Regions from separate parts of the Mesorhizobium sp. M0938 genome, predicted to be linked through region 2. Evidence: predicted binding sites of a transcription regulator. Region 2 holds the regulator's gene; the other holds the start of a gene.
The links. Region 2 encodes PhoB, which activates phosphate uptake and scavenging genes when phosphate is short. Its sites were predicted from a motif close to TGTCATNNANCTGTCAT; they were not measured.
Positions count from the first base shown of each region.

Region 1 (3,274 bases), on a different contig from region 2:
AAATCGCGCTTCCTCGCCACCGTCAGTCACGAGATCCGCACGCCGATGAACGGCATCATGGGCATGGCCAGACTGCTGGCGGACACCAACCTCTCGCCTGAACAACGGACCTATGTCGGCGCCGTGTCGACATCGGCCAGCGCGCTGCTGGCGCTGATCGAGGATCTGCTCGACTATTCCAAGATCGAGGCCGGCCGCTTCGATCCCGAACCGCAGCCAATGTCGGTGCGCGAGATCGCCGACAACATCATCGAGCTCTTGGCGGCGCGCGCCTTCGCCAAAAACATCGGCATTGGCTGCCATGTCGAGCCCGACGTGCCGCAGATGATATCAGCCGATCCGGGAAGGGTCAGGCAGGTTCTGCTCAACCTGATCGGCAACGCCATCAAGTTCACCGACAGCGGCGGCGTTTTGCTGAACGTCGCTCGCGCCCGCACCGAAACCACCGACCGCATATGCTTCGGTGTCGCCGACACCGGCCCCGGCCTGAGCGAGGACGACCTGGAACGCATTTTCGAGGAATTCGAACAGGTCGATGGCTCGTCGACCCGCGCGCATGGCGGCGCTGGTCTTGGTCTTGCCATCTCCAAACGTCTGGTGATCGCCATGGGCGGCACGATTTCGGTGTCGAGCCGGCTCGGCCACGGTTCCGAATTCGTCTTCGAAATCCCTGCAACATCGGCCACCGAAGCACCGCAGAACCGCCGGAATGCCCTGTCGGGCCGGCGCGCCGTGATCCTGTCGAAAAACGCCATCGAGGCCGACGCCATCGCCCGCACCATCCGCGCCAATGGCGGCATGGTCGATCTGGCCGCGACCGCCGCCCAGGCAGAACCCTTCGCCCAAGGCTGTGACGTGCTTCTGATCGACGCGGCCATGGAAGAGAGCGACGGCAGGCTGCTCAAGCGCCTTCGCCAGAGCGGCTTTGCCGACTGCGAAGCGATCACGCTGATCGCACCGACCGACCGCGGGATGCTGGGCGAATTCCGCGCCAGCGGCTATACCACCTTCCTGGCAAGGCCGGTGCGTGGCGAGACGTTGCTGCGCGTGCTTTTGAGCAGTAGCGTACCCACCCTCGCCCAGCCACAGCCGGAAAAGCGCGACGCGCCATCCGTCCGTGCCATTGGCAGCCGCCAGCAGGGCCTGTCCGTGCTGATCGCCGAGGACAACGACATCAACGCCATGCTGGCCCGTGCCACGCTGCTGAAGGCCGGGCATCGCGTGAAGGTGGTCGCCAACGGCAAGGCCGCCGTCGAGGCCGTCACCGGCAGCGGCCACAAGCACCGCTTCGACGTGGTGCTGATGGACCTGCACATGCCTGTGATGGACGGGCTGGACGCTATCGCCGCCATCCGCCGGCACGAGGAGGAAACCGCCGTGCCGCCGGTTCCCATCATGGTGCTGTCGGCGGACAGTCAGGAAAAGACCCGCCATGCCGTGCTTGCCCATGGCGCCAGCGGCTTCGTCACCAAGCCGCTCGATCCCGACGCGCTTGTCCATGCGGTCGAAGGCCAGGTTGCTGCGTGATCCGGTGGGCTGCCCTTCTAAGCTTTCCCGGCGTAACATAGCCGGTTGAAGGATTACCCAGCCGACGAAGTATTGCCGGCAACGCCGTATCACGGTACTGTCACAATCCTGTTGCACCTACACCGTATCCCCGTGCCAAGAGGGATGGCTCGAAGGAGAATCACTCGTGCATACAGTTATGCCGGAATGTGACACTCGGCCGAACGCCAGCAGCGCATTGCTCGTTGGGCGGAACGTCGATGCCGTCATAAAAGGCGAAGCGCTCGGCCGCATCGGCAACCTCGAAGTGCGGCTCGCCCGCAACGAGGCCGAGGTCGCCGCCGCGCAGGAAGTGCGCTACCGGGTTTTCTATGACGAGCTTGGCGCCAGGAAGAACCTGTTCCAGGTGCAGGACCGCCGCGACGCCGACCATTTCGATCCGCTTTGTGATCATTTGCTCGTCTTCGACACATCTCTGTCCGGTCCCGAGCACCGCCGCATTGTCGGCACTTACCGCCTGCTCCGGCAGGAAATCGCAACCGCCGCCGGTGGCTTCTATTCCGAGGGCGAATTCGAGCTGACCAAGCTCATCGCCCGCCATCCCGGCCAGCGTTTCCTCGAGCTCGGCCGCTCCTGCGTCCTGCCGGAATACCGCTCGAAGCGCACCATCGAGGCGCTCTGGCAAGGGATTTGGGCCTATATCAACCATTACGGCATCGGCGTGATGACCGGGTGCGCCTCGTTCCCGGGCACCGTGCCAGCGGCGCACGCCGAGGCGCTGACCTATCTCGCCCATCACTGCCGAACGAACTCGGCCTGGGATGTGCGCGCGGTCGCCGGGCGCTACTGTTCCATGGATTTGATGCCGATCGAGGCGGTCAATGCCAAGGCCGCGATCGCGGCGATGCCGCCGCTGGTCAAGGGCTATCTGCGCGTCGGAGCGCGCATCGGCGACGGCTGCGTCATCGACCGCGAATTCTCCACCGTCGATGTGTTCGTCGTGATGCCGGTCAAGGAGATCGGTGCCCGTTACGTCAACTACTATGGCGGGGAAGCCCAGCGTTTCGCCGCGTGAATGGTGAATAGTGAATGGCCGGTAGCACGAAGCCGTTTGCTGCTGGACACTACTTTTGCCAACTACTCACTACTAACCATTCACCATTCACCAATTCACGCATCCTTCTCAGCTTGCTCATTCACCGGCCCTGGCTCGACCGGAGCTTCGCTCGCCGTAAGCTTGGGGCCGCCTTTGGCAACGCCGACCATAGCCGGCCGCAGCACCCGCTCGCCGATCGAATAGCCCGGCTGCACGACCTGGACCACCGTGTTGGCCGGTACTTCCGGATTGGGCACCTCGAACATCGCTTGGTGGAAATTCGGGTCGAATTTCTCGCCTTCCGGTTCGAGCTTTTTCACTCCGTGCCGCTCCAGCGCCGATAGCATGGCGCGCTCGGTGAGCTCGACGCCCTCGATCAGCGCCTTGAAACCGGCATCGCCCGACGCCTTGGCTTCAGCCGGGATCGCATCCAGCGCGCGGCGCAGATTGTCCGATACCGACAGCATGTCACGGGCGAAATTGGCAACCGCATAGGCACGCGCATCGTGCACGTCGCGGGCGGTACGACGGCGCAGATTCTCCATTTCGGCTGCGACGCGGAGCGCGCGGTCCTTCAACTCGTCGTTTTCCTTCAGCAGCCGCACAAGCGCCTCATAGTCGCCGTCGACGCTGCCTTCCGTGTGTTCGGTGGCGGCTTCGGTCGTTTCGGCT
Region 1 is NZ_JAMYNS010000011.1:120,799-124,072, forward strand. It holds gene NKH73_RS20475 (hybrid sensor histidine kinase/response regulator) at 1-1,527, shown strand, start outside; gene olsB (l-ornithine N(alpha)-acyltransferase) at 1,706-2,581, shown strand; gene grpE (nucleotide exchange factor GrpE) at 2,677-3,274, opposite strand, start outside.
Region 1: olsB (l-ornithine N(alpha)-acyltransferase) is a predicted target of PhoB. The motif match lies at 1,626-1,642, and genes of this name have one in related genera.

Region 2 (3,274 bases):
GACGGCTCGAAGATCCCGACCTCGACGTCCAAAGCGTCGCCCGCATCGCACTGGCGATCCAGGGTATTACGGATTCCCATGCGCGCGCCATGTTGTGGTCGCCGATCACGCCGCAAACGAACATCGCTTTCGCCGACATTCTTGAACGCGAATTCGGCATCCCGGCCATCATGGAAAACGACTGCAACATGATGGCCGTGGCGCTGCGCTGGCGCGACCCGGATCGCTACCGCAACGATTTCATCGCTATTCTCCTCTCACACGGCATCGGTATGGGGCTGGTGCTGAAGGGCGAACTGTTCACCGGCACCCATTCCTCAGGCGGCGAATTCGGCCACATGATCCATCGGCCGGGCGGCGCGCTTTGCCGTTGCGGACGGCGCGGCTGCGTCGAAGCCTATGCCGGCAACTACGCCATCTGGCGCAATGCAAGGCAATTGAGCGAGAATGCCGAACCGGTTGCCGATGTCAGCGATGCCGACATGCGGGCACTGGCGGCCCGGGCGCGCGAGACGGACGGACCGGAGCGCGAAGCCTACCGCAAGGCCGGCGAAGCGCTCGGCTTCGGCCTAGGCAGCCTGTTCGCGCTGATCGATCCGGCGCCGGTCGCCATGGTCGGCGCCAGCGCTGCCGCTTTCGACCTGATCGAGCCTGCCCTGCGCGAAGCCATCGCCCAGACCGCCGGCGGCCAGCATTCGGGTTCGATTTCCTTCGACACCGAGCCGAACGAATTGCCGCTGATCCGCGAAGGCTGCGCCATGCAGGCGCTGAATTTCGTCGACCAGGAGATTTTCGCGCCGGGCGCGCAAGGAAAGTCCGGCACGATCAGGAAGGACGTGGCCTGAGTTCGAAAGGCAAGGAACAAAGGCGGATTGCGACTTGGATGTGTTGAGATTCAGGTCAGGCCACGCCGGAGTCGAAGACGGGCGCGAAACAACCAAACCGGTGGCTTCCGAGAACCGGAACGGAGCGTAACGTTTAAGTACGTACCGGAAACGCAGGAAATCGCCATTCGCGGGCCGGCATCACCTGGAGTATCAGCCTAGTCTTCCCTGATCGCATAGCCCGCGCCGCGGATGGTACGGATGACATCGGGCATGCGACCATTGTTGACCGCCTTGCGCAGCCGCCCGACATGGACGTCCACCGTGCGTTCATCGATGTAAATCGTCTCGCCCCAGACATTGTCGAGCAACTGGCTGCGCGAGAAGACGCGACCGGGGTGCCGCATCATGAATTCGAGCAGCCGGAATTCGGTCGGCCCGAGCCGGATCTCGCTCTTCTTGCGGTAGACCCTGTGCGATTCGCGATCGAGCATGATGTCGCCGACCTTCAGCACGCTGGACAGCACTTCCGGCTTGGCGCGGCGCAGCAGCGCCTTGACTCGGGCCATGAATTCCGGTGTCGAGAACGGCTTGACCAGATAGTCGTCGGCCCCGGTCGAGAGGCCGCGCACCCGGTCGCTCTCCTCGCCGCGCGCGGTCAGCATGATGATCGGCAACCGCTCGGTTTCGGGACGCACCCGAAGACGCCGGCAAAGCTCGATGCCGGAAACTGCCGGCACCATCCAGTCGAGCACCAGAAGATCGGGCACGTTTTCCTGCAGCCGGATTTCGGCCTCGTCGCCGCGTGTCACCACCTCGACCTGATAGCCTTCGGATTCCAGATTGTAGCGGAGGAGGACGCCCAGCGGCTCTTCATCCTCCACCACCATGATGCGCGGCGCGATCATCGATCGGTCACCCCCGTCATGTCGCCGGCGCCGTCGTCGTTTCGTCGAGCTTCGGGCGATCCGCCGGCAACTGCTGCCCGGTCACGACATAGTAGGCGTTTTCGGCGATGTTGGTTACATGATCGCCAATACGCTCGAGATTCTTGGCGCAGAACAGAAGATGCGTGCAGGCGGTGATGTTACGAGGGTCCTCCATCATGTAGGTCAGGAGCTCGCGAAAAACCGCCGTGTATTTGACATCGACCTTCTCGTCGGCGGCGCGTAGTTCCTTCAACGCGTTGGCGTCTCGCGACACGTAGTGCTCGACCACGCCACGGAGCTGTTCGAGAACGAGATCCGCCATTGCGTCGATACCGTGCGAGAGATTACGCGGCGTGGCGCTCTGTCCGACTGCGCTGACCCGCTTGGCTATGTTCTTGGCCAGGTCGCCGATGCGCTCCAGATCGCCGGCCATCCGGATTGCGCCAACCACGGCGCGCAGGTCTTGCGCCATCGGCTGCCGCTTGGCGATCAGTGTGATCGCGCTGTCGTCGAGCTCGCGCTGCCGGGCATCCATGATGGCATCGTCAGAGACGACGCGCTGCGCCATGGCATTGTCCGACGCGAGCAATGCGCGGATCGACGCAGCTACCATCGCGGCGGCAAGCTCGTCCATGTCACGGATCAGCCTGTCGATGTGTTCCAATTCCTCGTCGAAGGAGGCGACGGTATGTTCACCCATGATGCTGTCCTCGTGTTCGAATTCGCCGCCGGACCGCTCAGCCGAACCGGCCGGTGATGTAGTCCTGGGTGCGCTTGTCGTCGGGGTTGGTGAACATTTTGTCGGTCGCGCCTTCCTCGACCAGATAGCCGAGATGGAACATCGCCGTTCGCTGCGACACGCGCGCTGCCTGCTGCATCGAATGGGTGACGATGACGATCGTGTAGTTCTGACGCAGCTCGTCGATCAGCTCCTCGACGCGGGCGGTGGCGATCGGATCGAGCGCTGAGCAGGGCTCGTCCATCAGGATCACTTCCGGCGACACCGCGATGGCGCGCGCGATGCACAGGCGCTGCTGCTGTCCGCCGGAAAGGCCGGTGCCCGATTCGAGCAGGCGATCCTTGACCTCGTTGAACAGGCCGGCCTTCTTCAGGCTCGATTCGACGATGCCGTCCAGCTCCGCCTTGCTTCTGGCCAGACCGTGAATGCGCGGACCGTAGGCGACGTTTTCGTAGATCGACTTCGGAAACGGGTTCGGCTTCTGGAACACCATGCCGACGCGAGCCCGCAGCTCGACGACGTCGATTTTCGGGTCGTAGACATCCTCGTTGTCGAGCGTGATCTTGCCACTTACTCGCGCGATGTCGATCGTGTCGTTCATTCGGTTCAGGCAACGCAGAAAGGTCGACTTGCCGCAACCCGACGGGCCGATCAACGCCGTCACCTGGTTCTCGCGGACATCGAGATCCACGTCGAACAGAGCGCGCTTCTCGCCATAATGAACAGAGACCTTTTCGCCCTTCATCTTGATCGAAGGTTCGTTGGTTCCGCTATTCAGTTTC
Region 2 is NZ_JAMYNS010000002.1:56,622-59,895, forward strand. It holds gene NKH73_RS02910 (ROK family protein) at 1-845, shown strand, start outside; gene phoB (phosphate regulon transcriptional regulator PhoB) at 1,043-1,732, opposite strand; gene phoU (phosphate signaling complex protein PhoU) at 1,749-2,453, opposite strand; gene pstB (phosphate ABC transporter ATP-binding protein PstB) at 2,491-3,274, opposite strand, start outside.